Roseobacter denitrificans OCh 114: one gene and its partner. The protein of the gene in region 1 interacts with the protein of each later gene in a pairwise test. Links are inferred from orthologs where the notes say so. Each region holds a gene or a part of one and is shown on either strand. Other genes may lie near its edges. The genes, in order: mtgA and RD1_RS15450.

The links.
Region 2: the proteins of mtgA (region 1) and RD1_RS15450 interact in binary tests that used the Escherichia coli proteins (3 or more experiments, as listed by UniProt). The link is inferred for Roseobacter denitrificans OCh 114 from one-to-one orthologs.

What each region holds. Positions count from the first base shown.
Region 1 is NC_008209.1:43,897-59,584, forward strand. Bases 12,756-15,688 are described here. They hold mtgA (monofunctional biosynthetic peptidoglycan transglycosylase), read right to left. Parts: upstream 14,617-15,688; coding sequence 13,894-14,616; downstream 12,756-13,893. Other genes in these bases: queG (tRNA epoxyqueuosine(34) reductase QueG), read right to left, coding at 12,756-13,160; RD1_RS00260 (FtsZ-binding protein FzlA), read right to left, coding at 13,173-13,838; gltB (glutamate synthase large subunit), read right to left, coding at 14,669-15,688. Outside these bases: RD1_RS00200 (L,D-transpeptidase family protein), read left to right, coding at 1-260; RD1_RS00205 (YggS family pyridoxal phosphate-dependent enzyme), read right to left, coding at 268-921; RD1_RS00210 (porin), read right to left, coding at 1,023-1,985; RD1_RS00215 (DUF3576 domain-containing protein), read left to right, coding at 2,233-2,724; leuS (leucine--tRNA ligase), read left to right, coding at 2,838-5,384; LPS assembly lipoprotein LptE, read left to right, coding at 5,371-5,850; holA (DNA polymerase III subunit delta), read left to right, coding at 5,847-6,848; RD1_RS00235 (glutathione S-transferase family protein), read left to right, coding at 6,867-7,451; RD1_RS00240 (TIGR03862 family flavoprotein), read right to left, coding at 7,430-8,614; RD1_RS00245 (mechanosensitive ion channel family protein), read right to left, coding at 8,611-9,945; RD1_RS00250 (hydantoinase/oxoprolinase N-terminal domain-containing protein), read right to left, coding at 10,049-12,052; more of queG, read right to left, coding at 12,117-12,755. UniProt on the Escherichia coli protein: Peptidoglycan polymerase that catalyzes glycan chain elongation from lipid-linked precursors. May play a role in peptidoglycan assembly during cell division in collaboration with other cell division proteins.
Region 2 is NC_008209.1:3,228,551-3,233,371, forward strand. The notes cover bases 1,822-4,821. They hold RD1_RS15450 (peptidoglycan D,D-transpeptidase FtsI family protein), read right to left. Parts: upstream 4,213-4,821; coding sequence 2,431-4,212; downstream 1,822-2,430. Other genes in these bases: RD1_RS15445 (UDP-N-acetylmuramoyl-L-alanyl-D-glutamate--2,6-diaminopimelate ligase), read right to left, coding at 1,822-2,412; RD1_RS15455 (cell division protein FtsL), read right to left, coding at 4,209-4,568; rsmH (16S rRNA (cytosine(1402)-N(4))-methyltransferase RsmH), read right to left, coding at 4,568-4,821. Outside these bases: murF (UDP-N-acetylmuramoyl-tripeptide--D-alanyl-D-alanine ligase), read right to left, coding at 1-934; more of RD1_RS15445, read right to left, coding at 931-1,821. UniProt on the Escherichia coli protein: Essential cell division protein that catalyzes cross-linking of the peptidoglycan cell wall at the division septum. Required for localization of FtsN.

The DNA of each region.
Region 1 (15,688 bases):
ATGAAGATTACAACATGATGGTACGTGCACCCTACTCGCACAGCCACGAAAAACTGCGCCGCGCGGATCCCCTGTACGATCTTGTGCTGCTGACCGACTGGAACTGGCCCTACGCAGTCAAAGGACGTGGTTCTGCGATCTTCATGCATCAGTTTCGCCGCCCCGGGTTCCCGACCGAAGGGTGTATTGCCCTGTCGCGCGGGAACTTGCGCCGCATCGCCCCGCGGATCACGCTTCAGACACGGCTGATTGTACCGTAACCCCCGGTCACGCCGGAACGCGCGCCCCGAAGATCGCCGACCCGACGCGGATATGCGTGGCCCCAAAGGAAATCGCCTTTTCGAAATCGTCACTCATGCCCATGCTCAGACCCGCAAGGCCGTTGCGCTCCGCAATCTTGGCCAGCAAGGCGAAATGCAGCGACGCCTCTTCGTCAATTGGCGGAATGCACATCAAGCCCCTGACGGGCAGGTCGAGCGCGCGACACTCCGCGATAAATGCGTCGGCGTCGGACGGCGCAACACCTGCTTTCTGCGGCTCTTCCCCGGTGTTGACCTGAACGAACAGCTCCGGGCAGTGCCCTATTTCCTGCGCGAGCCGGGCACAGGTCTTGGCAAGCTTGGGCCGGTCGAGGGTATGAATGGATTGAAACAGATCAAAGGCCTGTCGCGCCTTGTTAGTCTGCAAGGGGCCGATGAGGTGCAGATCAACGCCGTCATGGTCATCGCGAAACGCGGGCCATTTGCCTGCCGCTTCCTGCACCCGGTTTTCACCAAAGCAGCGGTGGCCCTCTTTCAGCACCGCTTCCACCCGCTCATTCGGCTGCACTTTGGACACGGCAATCAGCTTGACCGACCCCCTGTCGCGCCCCGCCTGCGCCACCGCTTTTTCGATACGTTGTGAAATGTCACTCAGGCTCATCATGTCTCTCGTCTACTCTGCATGGACAACATAAACCCGTTGTCCAAAAGAAAAGGGGCGGACCCAAAGGACCGCCCCAAATTCACGATGTTACTTTCAACTTAGAAGTTGAAGATCACACCCAAGTCACCAACGGTATCGCCGAGGCTGTTTTCACCGATACCACCTTGGAGGCGTACACCGCCACCGAGGCTGTGACGGAAGCCGACGGCGTATGCAGTGTCGTCACCTTTGGTCGCTGCGAACGAGTCGTCGCTGTCGAGGCCGTTATCGGATACAACGAAACGAACGTCTGTTGCTGCACCGACTGGTACGGCAACGGATGCACCAAGCGCTACGGAGTCTTGATCATCGCTATCGGCTGCAAGCAGCGAGAATGCGAAGGAGCCGAGGTCGCCGTTGAAGGACAACGCCCAGAAGTCCGTATCGTCGAAGTCACCGCCATCAACGTTACCAAAGGCAGCACCGACACCGAAGTTGCCGAATTTGTAGCCGGCACCGATCTGGTACTCTTCTGTTGCTGAGTCCAGCGCGTTGTCAGAATAAGACGCACCGAATGTGAAATCGCCAACGGTGTAGCTGGTTTTGATCGTTGGATCGATCTCGTCGCCACCGTTGATGCCGCTGATGATGCTACCGGTTACGAAGTTGCTGGATGTTTCAGCAAAGTCTGTAAGGCCGATGCCGTTACCGTAGTAATCAACAACGTCGCCGGAGTCGATCAGGTCGGATGTGTTGCCAAGGAACACGTTGAAGCCGCCGGCGCGTACGCCAAATTCAGGCGCTTCTACGACGTTGCCGCCGCCGGAACCTTGACCGTCGCCGTTGTCGTTGGATTCCAAACGCAGACGTGCGCGGAACTCGACGCCGCCGTCTGTTTCAGTTGTACCAACAACGTTCAGGCGGAAACGCTGGTCCAGCTGTGTGTCGCTGCGATCGCCTGCATCGTCAGCGCCGTCGTTGTAAACGATACCGAAGCGACCGAAGCCGTCGAACGTGATGTCGGCGGCGGCCATTCCGGCTGTCGCGACAAGCATCGTGGATGCCATAAGAATCTTTTTCATGTCTCAATCCCTCAGGGTTAGATAGTGTCTGGGGCGTTTGTGCATCCCGGACGTGTTCATCGTAATGTCGCACGACCCCGCCAATCTCAAGCCAAGACAAAAAAAGTCTCCGAGTTTCCAAAAAGCTGGTGCTGGATTGCCACACCCCCATCAGGCCCCTTCAGAGGACCCATTTGATGCCTGCCGCTTGCGGCACCCCGGCAAGTGAAGTAAGCCGTTGTAAAAGGTCTATCGAGGCGGATTTTCGATGCAGAAGATATGGGTCACACAGATAATTACGGGCATGGCCGTGGCCGCCGCGCTGTCAGGCTGCGGCGTCGCGACTCCCTCGAATGCCGTTATCGGTCCTCAAGCGGGCGACAACTTCACCAGCCAACGCGATAGAAACCGATCGTCCGGCACCACGATCTGGGATGCGTTTCGTGCTGGCGGTGGGGAACAGACCGTCGCAGTGAACAAATACCTTTGGGCCGCATCACTCGAAGTGCTGAATTTCCTGCCCGTTGAGTCGGTTGATCCGTTCACCGGGGTCATCATTACCGGTTTCGGCACACCGCCGGGCAGCGGGCGGGCCTATCGCGCGACCATTCTGATTGATGATCCCGCACTTGACGCGCGCTCCCTGAATGTGTCGCTGCAGACACGCAACGGGCCTGCCAGCGCGCCTGCCGTTCAGGCGGTCGAAAACGCCATCCTTAGCCGGGCGCGCCAGCTGCGCATTGCGGATGATGCGCTCTAACCGGGACTGCACGTTGCAACGATGAAACGCAGCACAGGCCCGATCCAATTCCCGGCGCCGGGCTCCGCACAGATGACGGTTCCCGGCGCTCTCACGTCAAGAAGGACGCCGTCATGACGCGTTACACCCCAGCCGAAATCGAAGCACGCTGGCAAAAGGCATGGCGCGAAAACGAAGTTTTCAAAGCCATCCGCTCCGCAGACAAACCCAAGTACTACGTGCTGGAGATGTTCCCCTACCCGTCCGGGCGCATCCATATGGGACATGTGCGCAACTACACCATGGGCGACGTCATCGCGCGCTATAAGCTGGCGACCGGGCATAATGTGCTGCATCCCATGGGCTGGGACGCCTTTGGCATGCCTGCGGAAAACGCCGCCATGGCCATTGGCGGGCATCCCAAGGACTGGACCTATGGCAACATCAAGGACATGCGCGACCAGATGAAGCCGTTGGGCCTGTCCATCGACTGGTCGCGCGAATTTGCCACCTGCGATCCGGAGTATTATGGCCAGCAGCAGGCGCTGTTCCTCGATTTTCTGGAGGCGGGGCTGGTCTATCGCAAGAACGCAATCGTCAACTGGGACCCAGTGGATATGACCGTTCTGGCCAATGAACAGGTCGAGCAGGGGCGCGGCTGGCGCTCTGGTGCCTTGGTTGAGCGGCGGGAACTCACCCAGTGGTTCTTCAAGATTTCGGATCATTCCGAAGAGTTGCTGAGCGCGCTGGACACATTGGAAAACTGGCCGGCCAAAGTCCGCCTGATGCAGGAAAACTGGATCGGCAAGTCGCGCGGGCTGCAATTTGCCTTTTCGACGATTGACGGACCCGACGGCCATGACCGGATCGAAGTCTACACAACCCGGCCCGACACGCTGCTGGGTGCCTCCTTTGTCGGCATCTCCCCGGATCATCCGCTCGCCAAACTTCTCGAACGCGATAACGACAATGTAGCGGCCTTCTGTGCCGAATGCCGCAAGGGCGGCACCACCGAAGAAGCCATCGAAACCGCTGAAAAGCTGGGTTTTGATACCGGCCTCCGGGTGCGCCACCCCTTTGACACGGCTGCTGAACTGCCCGTTTACATCGCGAATTTCATCCTGATGGATTATGGCACCGGGGCGATTTTCGGCTGCCCCGCACATGATCAGCGCGATTTCGAGTTCGCAACCAAATACGACCTGCCCATTATCTCGACCTTCCTGCCGTCACAGGACGCCGATGAGGTACTGAGCGAAGCCTTCGTGCCGGCAAAAACCGAAAAAGTGTTCTATAACAGAGGCTTTGCCGGGGCGGAATTCCAGACGGGACTAGAGGCGATTGATGCCGCCATCGACTTTTGCGAAAGCAACGGCATCGGTCAGGGCGTCACAAAATACCGCCTGCGCGACTGGGGTCTGAGCCGCCAGCGCTATTGGGGCTGCCCGATCCCGGTGGTGCATTGCGACGATTGCGGCGTGGTGCCGGAAAAGAAAGAAAACCTGCCCATCGAACTGCCCTATGACGTCAGCTTTGACACCCCCGGCAACCCGCTGAACCGCCACCCCACGTGGCGCGACACACCCTGCCCCGCCTGCGGAAAACCGGCGCAGCGTGAAACCGACACGATGGACACCTTTGTCGACAGCTCATGGTATTTTGCCCGCTTCACCGCGCCGCGTGCCGAGACGCCGACCGTCATGGAAGACGCGCAATACTGGATGAATGTCGATCAATATATCGGCGGCATCGAACACGCGATCCTGCACCTGCTCTATTCACGATTCTTTGCCCGCGCCATGCAGATGACCGGCCACCTGCCCCAAAGCGCGATCGAACCTTTCGACGCGCTGTTCACCCAAGGCATGGTCACGCATGAAATCTACCAGACCCGCGACGCAAACGGTCGCCCGGTCTATCATCTGCCCGAAGATGTCACGGATGGCAGACTGGCGGATGGCACCGAGGTGGAAATCATCCCTTCGGCCAAAATGTCGAAATCCAAGAAAAACGTGGTTGATCCGCTGGGCATCATCGCAAGCTATGGCGCGGATACCGCCCGCTGGTTTGTCCTCTCCGACAGCCCGCCCGAACGGGATGTGGAATGGACGGCATCAGGCGCCGAGGCCGCCTTCAAACACCTGACCCGGGTCTGGACCCTGAGCGAACGCATCGGCAAAATGGACAAAGACGCCGCCGGGCAAGGGGATGAGGACCTGCTGCGTGCGATGCATGTCTGTATCCATGATGTGACGATGGGCATCGAATCCTTCGGGTTCAACGCGGCCATTGCCAAGCTCTACGCCTTCACCGCCAAGCTGCAGAAATCCAAGGCAGGCTACGGCGCACAACGCACTGCCATCATGACACTGGCGCAACTGATGTCCCCGATGACGCCGCACCTGGCCGAAGACATCTGGGCGCATCAGGGCGGCGACGGGCTGGTGACAACCGCGCCCTGGCCCAGGGCGGACGAGGCGATGCTGGTCTCCGATACCGTCACGCTGCCGGTTCAGATCAACGGCAAGCGGCGCGCCGAAATCGTCATATCCGCTGATTTAAGCAAGGAAGAAGTTGAAAAAATCGCCCTTGCGGACCCGGCTGTGATACGCTCCCTGAATGGGGCCACCCCGAAAAAGATCATCGTCGTACCGGGACGGATTGTGAATGTCGTCGTATAGCCGCCGCAGCCTGCTTTTCCTGCCCCTCGCTCTGGGGGCCTGCGGCTTTGCGCCGGTCTATGGAACCGGCAGCACCGGCAGCGCGCTGCAAAACGCGGTTGAGGTCAGTGACCCCAATGACGTGGACGGATACCTTGTCGTGCGCCGCCTCGAAGAGCGTCTGGGCCGCGCCGCACAACCCACTTACAAACTGACGCTGGCAGTTGACTCCAAACGCGAAGCGCTGGCGGTGAACCGAAACAGCAACATCAACCGCTACAACATCGTCGGCACGGCGAACTACGTTCTGGTCGAACAGGCGACGGGTCGGGTTGTCACGTCGGGCTCCGTCGATAACTTCACCGGCTCCTCGGCGACAGGCACGACCGTCGCGACGCTGGCCGCCGAACGGGATGCCCGCGAGCGGCTGATGTCCCTGCTCGCAGACCAGATTGTCGTCCGCTTGCTGAGCACCGATCTGACATGAAACTCTCCACCCGCGATGCTGTTTCCTACTTCGCGCGCCCTGACCCGGACAAGACCGGCATTCTGATTTACGGCGCGGACGCCATGCGCGTGGCCCTGAAACGCCAGCAATTGCTGGCCGCGCTTTTGGGCAAGGAGGCCGAGGAAGAAATGCGCCTGACGCGTCTGAACGGCGGTGATCTGCGCAAGGACCCGGCGCTTTTGCTGGATGCTGTCAAGGCCGTGGGGTTCTTCCCCGGCCCGCGCGCCGCCTTCGTGCAAGAGGCCAACGAAAACACGGCCCCCGCAATCCTGACCGCCCTCGCCGATTGGCAGCCCGGGGATGCGCAGATCATTGTGACCGCCGGGGCGCTGAAACCAACCTCGAAACTGCGCAAGGCCTTTGAGGCCCATCCGAACGCCTATGCCGCCGGAATTTACGACAACCCGCCCACACGCGCGGAAATCGAAACGACGCTGGCTGAAACCGGCCTCGCCCTGCCGACAGGTGACGTGATGGCCGCCCTCAGCGATCTGGCGCAGGCCATTGACCCGGGTGATTTTCGCCAGACCATCGAAAAACTCGCGCTCTACAAATTGCACGACCCGGCCCCGATCTCCCTGCAGGACATCGCGGCCTGCGCGCCAACCTCGACCGAGGCGGATGTGGATGATGTCCTGATGGTGGTTGCCGAGGCGCGCGCCCATGAAATCGGCCCGATGATGCAGAAACTGATCGCGCAGGGGGCCAATCCGGTCGGCCTGTGTATCGGGGCGATGCGCCATTTCCGCGCCCTGCACCGGGCGGCCTGTGATACATCCGGCAGGCCGACGATATTTGGCCCCAACCGGGATCGCATGCTGGCACAGTCGCGCAAATGGGGCGCGGCCAAACTGGAAACCGCGCTCACCGTCCTGATGGATACAGACCTGCAACTGCGCTCTGCCGGGCAACATGCGCCGGGCATGGCGCTGGTCGAACGCGCCTTTATCCGCCTTGCCATGCTGGCGCCTCGATAACCGCGAAAGGAAACGCACATGTATACGGTCATCGGCCCCGTCAAATCCCGCGCCATGCGCGTCCTGTGGATGCTCGAAGAACTGGGCGAGGCTTATAATCACATCGACGCCGCACCCCGCTCCGACGCGGCGCGCACATATAACCCATCCGGCAAGGTGCCCGCGCTGCTGGACGGCACGGAGGTGCTGACCGATTCGATGGCCATCCTTACCTATCTGGCGGATAAACACGGCAAACTCACCGCACCGGCAGGCACAATTGCGCGGGCGCGGCAGGATGCGATGACCTTCTGGCTGTTGGATGAATTCGACGCGATCCTCTGGGCCGCAGCAAAGCACAGCTTCGTGTTGCCGCAGGAACAGCGCATGCCAGCGGTCAAGGACTCCCTCAAGGCAGAGTTCAGCGCATCCGCTGATCAGCTGGCCGCAAAACTTGATGGGCCGTTTCTGATGGGTGATCAGCTGACGGTTCCGGACATTCTGGCCTGTCACTGCCTGAACTGGGCTGTCGGTGCCGGATTCCCGCGCGTGGATGACAGACTATTCGCCTATGGCAAAAACCTGCGCCAACGGCCTGCGTTTCAGGCGGCGGCTGCGAGGTAATCCACCGCCCCGCGTCCCGCCCAGCGCCCGGTCGCAAGACATGCGGTTATCAGGTAGCCGCCCGTCGGTGCTTCCCAGTCGATCATTTCCCCCGCACAGAACACACCGGGGCGCGATTTCAGCATCAGACGATCATCCATCGCCGCAAAAGGCACACCGCCAGCGGTTGAGATCGCCTCATCCATCGGTCTGAGGCCATCGTAGCGAACGGCCAGTTTCTTGAGCGTTGCGACCCAGGCCTCGCGCGACGGACGTCCCGCCGCCGTCATCTCGAAGAAGAAGGCGATCTTGGCAGGCGACAGGCGCAGGGTGTTGCGCAGCCAATGCGCCAGCCGCAGCTTGCCCGACTTGCCGGCCAGTTCCGCTGCCAGCTTTTCGGCGGTGCGATCCGGTGCAAGATCCACGAACAAAGGCGCGCCCGCGCGCAAGGCCGGCGTAAGGCTGTAAACCCCGCCACCCTCCAGCCCGGTTTGCGTGATCGCCGCCTCCCCGCGGGAGGACATGCTCCCGGCCTGCCATGCGACCGATTTCAGCGCCACACCGAAATGCGGAGCCATGTGATCGCTCCACCGGATCGACACCGCCGCATTCGACGGCGCAAAGGGGGTCAGCGCGCAGCCCTGCGCCCCAACCGCATCAGCCCATGCGCCGTCCGACCCCAGCCGCGCCCAGCTTGCACCGCCCGTGGCCAGCACGGTAACATCCGCTGTCAATTTTTGCGCTCCAGCGGGTGTCTCAAAAAGCGCTGCTTCCTGATCCCAGCCCAGCCAGCGCCAGCCGGTGCGACGCTCAACCCCCGCTGCATCCAGACGCGCCAGCCACGCGCGCAACAGCGGTGATGCCTTCATCGCCTTGGGAAACACCCGGCCCGTTGAGCCTGTGAACAAATCCTGACCAAGCCCGCGCGCCCAATCCTGCACCGCCTGCGCATCAAAGCGCGCGATCATCGGGCGCAAAGGCGCTTCAGCCTCGAAATAATGCCGCATGAACGGGGCAAAGGCTTCGTCCTTCGTGAGGTTCAGACCCGATTTGCCCGCCATCAGAAACTTGCGCCCCACCGAGGGTTTCGCGTCACAGATGATCACGCGATGCCCCGCCGCGCTGAGGGTTTCGGCCGCCATCAAACCGGCGGGGCCCGCCCCGATCACCAGTGCTGTGCTCACGATGCGAGGTCCGGCACGCCGCCCTTGATCTCCACCACACGCTGCGGATAGGGGATTTCGATGTCATTCTCCTTGAGCGTATTCCAGATCAGGAAAAGCACGTCCGACGTGAATTTGTTCGGCCCGTCGTCAAAGCCGTTGACCCAGAATTCAACCGCGAAATCAATGCCGCTGTCACCAAACCCACGCAACTCGCAATCGGGCGGGTAAGGTTCATTCAGCACACCGGGGTGCGTGGCCACTGCCGCCTCGATCAGCGCGGGCACCCGGTTGATGTCCGTATCATAGCTGACGGAAAACGGGGCCTCATAGCGGTTGGCCGATCCGCTGTCGGAATAATTCACGACCCGAGTGGTGATGAAATCCTCGTTCGGCACCACGATCCAGCGCCCGTCAAAGGTTTCCAGAATCGCCGCGCGCGCGGTCATTTTCACAATGCGACCGGATTCGCCGCCATCCAGTTCCACATAATCCCCAACCGTGGCCTGCCCTTCGATCAGCAGGATCACACCGGAGATAAAGTTCGAGGCGATCTTTTGCAGCCCGAACCCGAGGCCCACACCGACCGCGCCCCCGATAAATGCCAGCGTGCTGAGGTTGATGCCCATGATGTTCATCAACAGCAAAAACGCGATGCCAAAGATCGAAAACTCCACCACCTTGGCGATCAACTGGCGCAGCGACGGGCGCATGTCCTGCTGGCTTTCGATGAATTGCGCACTCTGTCGGTTCGACCACCCGCCGAGCCAGAACAACACGCTGCCCGCGATCAGCCCCCGGATCAGGCTCATCACCGAGAACGAGATGTTGCCGAGGCTTATGGTCGTCTCGGTCAGCTTGGCACTCACCGCATCCAGCAGACCCAGCGCATAGATCGCAGCGATGGGGATCAGCACATATTTCCCCAGCAGCTTCAGCAACGGGTCCGAAATGATGTCCCGCACCAGCGTGCGCACGGCCAGAAACAGGAACACACGTTTGCCAAAGGCGATTACCGCGCCACTGTCGAAAATCGACCGAACGACACTTTCCCCAACCGCAGTGAACACATAGGCCAGCAGCGGCAACAGCAACGGCAGAAACATCAAAACCGTGCGCCGGGACCGCGCGATGATCGACTCCGCCTCCGCCGCCGGGGTCAGCAACCGCGTCAGCGTTCCGCGCAGCCGTGCCGCAGCAATCACCGCCAGCACATAGGCAAGCACCAACAAGGCAAACTGCGACCATGCCGCCGGGCTCAGCGCCCATGACTTCGCGATCTCCCATATCTGCAACGCATAGCCCGCCGCAAGCTGCACAATTTCCGGCTGCCCGGTGAGGTCAAACTCCACAGCCGCCTCCTCTTTATAAATCCACTCATCCGCCTTGCTGTGTGCCTGCCTGTGCCCTTCAGGGCAAGGTAAATGTCTGACCGGGGGCCGCCGCAGGGCAGCGTCAGACAGCCACCCGTGGGCGGCCCGCGGCTTCGACGGTAATCATCGCCTCGACAAAGACCTCTCGCGCCTCAACCCCGGCCGTTTTTATGTCGCGCGTCACGCTTATCTGAATATCAGCCGCCCCCGCCTGCGCGGCATCGGCGCGCGCGCGTTCGGTCAGCCACGCCTCAAGCGCCACCAGAGCGGCATCGCAATCGGTGAAATCCTGCGGCCCGCTGTCAAAATGAACGCGAAACATGCCATCGGATGGCGCGGTCACACTGCCTGCCCGGCGCATTGTCACGCGCCCGACCACTGCACCGATCGCATTCGCCACCCCTGCGTGTGCGGGCAAGACCATTTCGGACCGCACAGCGCGCCCGACCGCCGGATAATAGGTTTGCGCCGACGCCCCAAGCCCCACAATCGGCACATCAAGTGCCGCATCAAACCGCAGCAGACCGCGATGCGCGCGCAACCCCGCCTGCATCAGCCCATGGCGCGCCAGATCGCCCGCTGCGCCGCCGAAATCCGCATTCTCTTCGGCAAAGGCGGCCTCCAGCAGCGCCGTAACCGTCTGCTGCGTGAGTTGATCCACGATCATCTGCGCCATGTCCTGCGCCGTTCGCGCCAGCATCTCACCCGCGCCGGAGCGTCGCCGCGCCAGCAAAACCAACGCCTTGCGTGCGGCCTCGGCATCCCAATCCGCCAGCGTCCCCAGCACATGGCTCGCATCCGACGGGGTGACACCGCCCAATTGCACAAGGCCGCGTTCCACCAACCTGTTGAGCGCGCTGTGCTCAAGGCGGGCGCGCAGAACCGCGCCCAAGGGGTGGATGCCCGTGCCGATCCGATCCAGCAGCGTTGTTTCCCGCGCGCCCAGCCCCTCGGTGGATTGCCCCCGCACAGCTTGCACAAACCGCGCGTCATGCTCGCCCGGTGCTGCGGCGCGCAGGGCAGCGTCCAGGGCAGCATGCACGACCTCGGGCGCGTGATGCGCCATCAGCGACACCGGAATGACCCGGCGCGGCCCCAGCGTGATCGCGCGCGCCAATCCCCCTGACACCATCTCGACCGCGCTGTCCCCGCCAAGGCCTGTGGTGCGCATGGCCACCGCTTCGACCATCGTACGATAGGGACCGACCCGCGCCCCCGCCGGGTCAATCGCCGGGCGACCGTTCCGGAGCAGCGCGATATCCGTCGTCGTCCCGCCAATATCACTGACCAGCGCATCCTGCGCACCCGTCAGCCACCGCGCGCCCACCAGTGACGCCGCCGGACCACTCAGGATCGTCTCAATCGGATGGTGCCGCGCCTGTAGGGCCGAAATCAGCGCGCCATCCCCGCGCACCACCATCATCGGCGCCGTGATGCCAAGGGCGCGCAGCATATCTTCCGCCCGCCCGATCAGCCGGTCAATCATCCCCACAAGCCGCGCATTCAGCAGCGCCGTCATCGCCCGTTTCGGCCCGTTCAGCTTGGCAGATAACGCATGCGACGCGGAAACAGGCCGCCCCGTCACCTCTCCTATCAGCGCGGCAACCTCAAGTTCATGCGCCGGGTTGCGCGTTGCAAATTGCGCCGCGACGGCAAAAGCGCTTACGTCTTTTGCCTGCCCCCTCAGAAACTGGCGGACCTGCTCCAGATCAAGCGCAGCCACCTCAGCCCCCGCATGATCATGCCCGCCCGAACAGATCAGCACCGGGTCGCCTTTCAGCGCGTCACGCAGGCCATGAGTGTCCAGATCACGTTCCTGAAAGCCGATCAGAATCAAAGCGATCCGCCCGCCCTGCCCCTCCACCAGCGCATTGGTGGCCAGCGTGGTCGACAGTGAGGCCATGGACACATCAGCGGGAGCAACCGCCCCGTCACGCAATACCGCCCGCACGGCGGCGCCAATGCCCTCGGCCAGATCGTGCCGCGTGGTCAGGGATTTCGCCGTGGCGATGACCTCTTTTTCATCACGGATCAAAACCGCATCCGTATAGGTGCCGCCCGTGTCCACACCCAGCAAGATCGGCATGCATTCTTCTCCTGTTACCGGGTTCGATCTAACAAAACAAAACGCGCGGTCCCGCCTGTTTGCGTCACTTCCTACCCAGTTGCGCCACCGCCCAGCGCGCCGCATCCGCCACGGCATCATCCGGATCATCCATCAACTCAGACGCGGTCTGGCGCAAAGACGCCTCACCCGAATTACCAATCGCATAAAGCACATTGCGCACGAAACGGTTGCGCCCGATGCGCTTGACCGCAGACCCCGAAAACAGCGCACGAAACGCCGCATCATCAAGTGCGGCGAGGTCGGCCAATCGGGGTGCCGTCAGTTCGGGCCGCGCCGACAGCCGCATGTCGCGCGCAGTGGTGGCAAATTTGTTCCACGGACAGACCGCCAGACAATCATCACAGCCATAAATCCGGTTGCCCAACAGCGGGCGCAAATCGGTCGGAACGGGTCCTTTGTGCTCAATCGTCAGATAGGAAATGCAGCGGCGCGCATCCAACTGGTAGGGCGCGGGAAAAGCATCCGTCGGGCAGACATCAAGACAGGCGCGACACGATCCGCAATGATCAACCTCCGGCGCGTCCGGCGCAATATCCAGCGTGGTAAACACCGCGCCCAGAAATGCCCAATTGCCCCACTCCCGGCTGAGCAGGTTCGTGTGTTTGCCCTGCCAGCCCAGACCCGCCGCCTGACCCAGCGCCTTTTCCGGCACCGGGGCCGTATCGACAAAGACCTTGACCTGCAGGTCAGCATCGGCGGCCTCAGCCATCAGCCAGCGCGCCAGCCGTTTGAGCCGTTTCTTGACCACATCGTGATAATCGCGCCCCTGCGCGTAGACCGAAATGGCCCCGCGCTCGGGCTGCTGCAGCACCGCCATCGGGTCGTGTTCAGGGCCATAGCTCTCGGCCAGCATGATCACAGAGCGCGCCTGCGGCCAAAGCTGCGTCGGGTCCCCGCGCCAATGTATCCGATCCGCCATCCACGTCATCTGACCGTGATGGCCCGCATCCACAAACGCTTTGAGCCGCGCGGCCACATCGGGCACCGCATCCGGTCGGCATATCCTGCAGGCGATGAACCCCTCTTCCAAAGCGCGCGCGACGAGCTTTTCCTTGAGGCCGCTCATGCGATCCGCAAATCAGAAATCCAGATCATTGTAATGTTTGGCGGGCGGAAAGCCCGGCACCTGATCTGCCAGAATGTTGCGAAAGGCCGGACGGGATTTGATCTTGGCATACCAGTCCTTCACCACCTCTGATCGGTTCCAATCCACGTCCGAATTGTAATCCAGCGCGCTTAGATGGGCGGCCGCCGCAAAATCCGCCAGCGTCATGGAATCCCCGGCCAACCAGCGGCGGTGATCCAGCAACCACGTCATGTAATCAAGGTGATACTTGATCGCCTTTGACCCAGCCTTGACGTTTTTACTGTCGGGATAGCCCAGTTTCATCATCTTCTTGTTGACCCGCTCATACAGCAGCTTCGACGTCACCTCATGGTGAAACTTGTCATCAAACCAGCCCACGAGGCGACGCACCTCGGCCCGCGCAATGGCATCCTTGGGCATCAGCGACGGGTCAGGCCGCGTCTCTTCGATATACTCACAAATCGCGGCACTCTCGGCCATGATCACGCCGTCAATCTTGAGCACCGGCACCTTGCCCGCCGGGTTGCGCCGCATGAATTCCGGGTCTTCTTCCCAATAGCGCTCTTCGACCAACTCAACATCAATCTTCTTTTCGGCAAGGCTGAGCCGGACCTTCCGACAAAACGGGGACAGGGGAACATGAAAGAGACGGGCCATCAGTTTTTCCACAGTGCAAAGGGTCTCTCTTCAATGCCTGCAACGGCGCGCGGATTCAACTCTCGAAACAGGCGGCGCGCCCATCTCTGCGGATCGTCGCGGCTCCGTCGATGATCGCGCGCGCGCGTTTGCGCACAAAATCAGACGGGCGCGAGGCAGACCGTGTTTTGGGGCTGGGCAAAATCGCGGCAAGCCGGGCCGCCTGCGTGGCACTCAACGCATCCGGACTGACGCCGAAATAATGCGCAGCCGCCGCTTTGACGCCAAAGACGCCCGTGTCGAATTCCGCAATGTTGAGGTAAACCTCAATGATCCGCCGCTTGGGCCACAGCCCTTCCAGAACCGGGGTCAACAAGGCCTCTGCCGCTTTGCGCGTGTAATTGCGCCCATGCCACAGGTAAAGGTTCTTGACCGTTTGCTGGCTCAGGGTCGAGGCCCCGCGCGTGCCCCCATCCTCGATCGCCTCCCGGATGGCGACCATGTCAAACCCCCAATGGGTGCAGAAATTCGCATCCTCCGCCGCCACCACCGACCGCGCCATGACCGGTGCCACATCCTCCAACGCGACCCATTCATAGGACACACCACCCAGTTTGCGCCCTTCTGCAAACATATAGGGGGTGGTCCAGGGCGGCACGAAACGGCCCAGAAACATCACCAGCAGCCCCAAGGCCACAACGACCAGCCCCACACGCACCGCAATGCGCAGGACCTTGCGCACAAGACCTTGCGATCCCGTGCGCCGTGTCGCCTTGGTTCTGGTTTTACGCTTCGCCATGGCGCCACAGTAGGCGCGTCGCCATGGCTTGTGAACCGCGCAGCGGCATCAATTATTCCGCCGGGATCGCGCCTTCTTCCAGTGCCAGCGGCGCGGGCAGATGAACCAGCATCTCCTTGGGGCAAACCTGCAGGAAATGCTGCTTCTCGATATCCCAGTGTTGCAGGATATCGCCCACGCGACGGCTGTTGGTTTCCGCCAGATGCATCTCAAGCAGCCCGCGCAACTCGGCCATCCAGTGACCTTCGCCCACCGGGCACGTCACCAGCGTTTCCATGTTCATCAGCGCCGGTGCCTTGCCTTCCGGGTCATACAAATACGCCATGCCCCCGGTCATCCCCGCACCAAAATTCGCGCCGATGTCCCCAACGATCACCGCCACACCACCGGTCATGTATTCGCAGCCGTTCGATCCACAGCCCTCGATCACCACCTTGGCACCCGAATTGCGCACCGCAAACCGCTCCCCGGCGCGCCCGGCGGCAAACAGATAGCCATCCGTCGCACCATAAAGCACGGTATTACCGATGATCGTGTTCTCCCCGGCCACAATCGGCGAGGCCATGGGCGGGCGCACGACAATCCGGCCACCGGAGAGCCCCTTGCCCACATAGTCATTGGCATCCCCGGACACCTCGAGCTTCAGCCCCGGTGCCGCAAAAGCCCCGAGCGACTGGCCCGCGGACCCGCTCAGCTTGACCGTCAGGTGATCCGGTTGCAGGTTGTTGCGCATCCCGAATTTCTTGACGATATGGCTTGAGGTGCGCGTGCCCACGGTGCGATGCGTGTTCTGAATGGCATAGGACAGCTGCATCTTTTCGCCATCCTCCAGAAAACGCTGCGCATCGCGCACGATTTCCGCATCCAGCGTATCAGGCACCGCGTTGCGCGCTCTGGCGCGGTCATAGACGATATCCGCCGCCCCATCGACCGTGATCAACAGCGGGTTCAGGTCCAGATCATCCAGATGCGCCGACCCCCGGCTGACCTGCGTCAGCAAATCGGCGCGCCCGATCACATCATCAAGGCTGCGCGCCCCGATCTGCGCCAGAATTTCGCGCACTTCGCTTGC
Region 2 (4,821 bases), 3.2 Mb from region 1 along the record:
TCCAGCGTCCAAGTGAACCCAAGGCCAGCGCCACATCCGTGCGCAGGGCGGCCATCACCGCAATGGCCCCCAGCGCATTCATCGCGAAATGCCGCCCCGGCGAGTTGATCTTGTAAAGGATCGGCACCTCGCCCATCTCAGCCCGCACCACAGTCGTGTCACCTTGCAGATCCGCGCGCATCAGTTTGAAATCATACCCGTGTTCGCCAAATGTGATGTCGCGCAACCTGCAATCCTGCGCCTTGGCCATCAGGATCGCGGATGTGTCGACATCTGCATTCAGGATCGCGACACCGTTCGGCACCACGCCCTCAAAGATGGATGCTTTTTCGACCGCAATCCCCGTGATGTCGTCGAATGCTTCCAGATGCGCCGCCGCGACCGTGGTAATCAGCGCCACATGCGGGGCGGCCATCTTGGCCAGCGGTGCGATCTCTCCGGGGTGGTTCATGCCGATTTCGATGACTGCGAATTCCGTGTCGCGCGGCATGCGTGCCAGTGTCAGCGGCACACCCCAATGGTTATTGTAGCTGGCAACCGAAGCATGCGCGCGGCCCTGATCCGACAGCATGGCCAGCAGCATCTCCTTGGTGGAGGTCTTGCCGACACTTCCCGTCACCGCGACCACCTTGCCGCCCATGCGCGCGCGGCCCGCCCGTCCGAGGTCTTCGAGTGCCCCTTGAACATCCTCGACCATCAACAGGGGCGCGTCCTCGGGCACACCGGGCGGCACATGGCTGACCAGTGCTGCCGCCGCCCCTTTGTCCAGCGCTTGTTTTACAAAATCATGCCCGTCGCGCACATCCGTAAGGGCGACAAACAAATCCCCCGCTTGCAGGGTGCGCGTGTCGATGGACACCCCCGTGGCGTTCCACTGCGACGTCGTCGTGCCGCCGGTGGCCTCTGCCGCCTCTGCGGATGTCCAAAGGGTCATGCCAGCCTCCCGTCCAGCGCGGCAACCGCCACGCTTGCCTGTTCCGCATCATCAAAGGGCAGCACATCATCACCCACCACCTGCCCGGTTTCATGCCCTTTGCCCGCGATCAACAAGGCATCCCCGGGCCCCAGCGCGTCGACCCCGCGCAGGATCGCCTCCGCCCGGTCGCCGACTTCGATCGCATCAGGCGCACCGAGCAAAACCGCCGCGCGGATGCTTGCCGGATCCTCGGAGCGCGGATTGTCGTCTGTCACAAATACCACATCCGCGTTTTCCGCAGCCGCCTGCCCCATCAGGGGGCGTTTGGTCGCATCCCGGTCCCCGCCTGCGCCGACAATGGCGATCAGACGACCGACAACATGCGGTCGCAGCGCCTTGAGTGCCGTGGCAATCGCATCTGGCGTATGGGCATAATCGACAAAGACCGTGGCCCCATTGTCGCGCGTGCCCGCAAGCTGCATACGGCCCCGCACGGTGCTCAGATGCTCCAGCGTATCAAATACATGCTGCGGGTCTTCCCCGCAGGCGATCACCAAAGCCGCCGCCAGCATCACGTTTTCGGCCTGAAAGCTGCCAATTAACCCGAGGCGGCGCACATATTGCGTGCCATGATGCATGAAGCATACCACCTGACCGGTCGAATCCACCTGGATATTGCCCAGATGCAGATCGCCACTGTCCCGCCCGACGGTGATCACGGGACAATTGCGCGCCTCGGCAATCGCGGCCATATCGACGCCCCGATCCGCGTCGATGTTGATCACGGCTGTGGCGTCTTCGGGCAGCACGCGCGCAAACAGCCCCGCCTTGGCGGCAAAGTAATCCTCGAAAGTGGCGTGGTAATCCAGATGGTCCTGCGTGAAATTCGTGAACCCGGCAGCGGCCAGCGTCACACCGTCCAGCCTGCGCTGGTCAAGCCCGTGGCTTGAAGCCTCCATCGCCGCATGGGTCACACCCTGACGCGCGGCCTCAGCCAGCGCACGGTGCAGCGTGATCGGTTCCGGCGTGGTATGGGCCAGCGGGGCGCTCCATGCGCCTTCAACACCGGTTGTGCCCAGGTTGATCGCCTCATGCCCCAGCAGCGTCCAGATTTGGCGCACGAAGGTCGCGACGGATGTCTTTCCGTTCGTCCCCGTCACGGCCACCATGGTCTTGGGCTGGCCGCCAAACCACAGGGCGGCGGTGCGCGCCAGAGCCTCTCGCGGATCGTCCGATATCACGAGCGCCGCCTCGCTTGCGCCCAGTTCGGTCGCTGCCAATTGCGCGCCCGCAGCATCCGTCAGAATGGCCGACGCACCCATGCGCAAGGCGTATTGAATAAATTCAGCTCCGTGAATCCTTGATCCCGGCAGGGCGGCAAAAAGATAGCCATCCCTGACCTCGCGGCTGTCAACCGCAAGCCCCGTCAGCGTCGCCTGCCGCCCGTTGCGCGCGGTGAGACCCAGTTGGAATAGTGTTTTCGTCTGCCCGAGCATCGCACCCGCCTTTGCGGTTTAATTACTGGTCAGCGTTATATCGCGTGTGGCCAAGGGTTCAACGGTTGGCCGCAAGCCCAGCAGCGGGGCGATGCGGCGGATCATTTCAGCCGCCACCGGTACGGCCGTCCAGCCCGCTGTCCGGCGCGGTTCATCACTGGTGGTTTCAACAGGTTCATCCAAGGTGACGATCAGCACATATTTCGGATCATCTATCGGAAAGATGGAGGCAAATGTGGCGATGACCTTGTCTTCGTAATATCCGCCCCGGCTGCCGGGTTTGTCCGCTGTGCCGGTCTTGCCGCCGACCGCATAACCTTCCACATTGCCAAAGCTGGCGGTGCCCTCGGTCACAACTTTTCTGAGCATTTCGCGCGACGCCGCAGAGGATTCTTCGCTGAACACACGCGGCCCCTTTTCGGGATTGGTCGTTTTCAGGATCGTTGGCTGCACGCGGTAGCCCCCGTTCGCGATGGCTGCATAGCCCGCGGCCAGATGCATCGGCGAGGTCGACAAGCCATGGCCATAGGAAATGGTCATCGTGCTCAGTTCAGACCAGTTGGGCGGCAGCAGGGGCCGACCGGTCGCGGCCTCGACAATTTCGAAACCGGTGGTTTCGAGCATCCCAAGCTCGTCGAGGAATGCCTTTTGCCGTTCTACGCCAATATCTTGTGCAATACGCGCCGTCCCGATGTTGGAGCTTTTGACGATGACTTTCGTGACCGACATTTCGTCCCCGTAGTTGCGGAAATCACGAATACGGTGTTTGCCCCAGCGCAGCGGACCTTTGGTGTCGATAATCGTATCAGGGTTGACCAGTCCCAGATCCATCGCCTGCGCCACGGTAAATATCTTGAAGGTCGATCCCAACTCGTAAACCCCCTGCACCGAGCGGTTGAAGAGCGGGCTGTCGGACGCATCGCCAGAGGTGGCGGGGCGTGGCCTGTCATTGGGATCAAAGGTCGGCAGCGAAACAACACTGATCACTTCGCCCGTGTGCACATCCATCAGGATCGACGTGGCCCCCTTGGCATTCATCAGTTTCATCCCGCCGTACAACACCCGTTCCGCCGCCGCCTGAACGGTCAGATCAAGCGACAGTTGCAGCGGCTCATGCGCTTTCGCGGGATCACGCAGGTAGTCGTCGAAATACTTCTCGACACCGGCCACCCCGATCACCTCGGCTGCCCGGACGCCTTCCTTGCCAAAGCTCGCTCCGCCCAGCACATGCGCCGCCAGTTGCCCGTTGGGATAAAGACGCATGTCGCGCGTGGCAAAAAGCAGCCCGGGATCGCCAATTTCATGCACCGCTTGCATCTGCTCGGGGCTGATCTTGCGCTTTACCCATAAAAACTTGCGCTTGCCGGTGAAGTCTTCGAGCAAGTCCGCCGCATCCAGATCGGGAAAGACCTTGGCAAGCTCCCGTGCGGCGTGCTCAGGGTCGATCATCTGCGGCGGCTGCGCATAAAGCGCGTGGGTTTCAAAATTCGTCGCCAGGAGGTTGCCGTGACGATCCACGATATCCGCCCGCGCCGCATGAATTTGCGCACCGGGTGCGCCGACGCGCGGCTCGGTCGGTTCCGATGTCGCCAGCATCCCCATGCGCAGGCCGACAACACCAAAGGCCACAACGAAAAACAGCCCCAGCACCAAAAGCCGCCCCTCGGCCCGCTGGCGCGCCTGATCGCGCATCTGCTCGTGGCGGATGCGGATGTTTTCCCGCTCGATCGCATCGGGGTTTTCGCCCCGGCTGCGTGCATCCAGAATGCGGGCAAGCGGGCGCAGTGGCGTGCGGATCATTGGCCGACCTCGGCGTCTGTTTCCGAGAGGTTTGCCAGTTCAACGATGTTGGCGATCTCGATCAGCGGATCCGGCGGATAGGCCACCTGATCCACATGGCCAAACTGCTCAGGGCGCAGAGGCAAAAGGCCAAGGCGGTCAAAGTTAATCTCGGCCAGATCGCGCAGCCTGTCAGGACGGTTCAGATAGGCCCATTCCGCCTTGAGCATGGACAGGCGCTCATGCGCGGCACGGATGTCCTGGCGTAATTCGCGCGTTTCCGCCAGCGCCGCTTGCGTCGCATAGTTCTCCCGGTAGGCCCAGAACGCCAATGCAATGACGCCCAATGTGGTCACAATAAACAAGAATGTCCGCATCAGTTCCCCACTTTCACGACCGGCATGCCGACCGATTTTGCATCTATCACGCCCGCTGGCGCTTGCGTGCGCACCGCGATGCGCAATTTGGCCGACCGCGCGCGCGGGTTTGCCGCGACTTCCGCGTCATCCGCCACGATCGCCTTGCGCGAGCGCAGCGTAAAAGCGGGCGCATCCCGCTGCACTTCGGGTGCGAAACGGTTCGCATTCCCGCCCGCACCTGCCCGCGCGGTCAAAAACCGCTTTACCATGC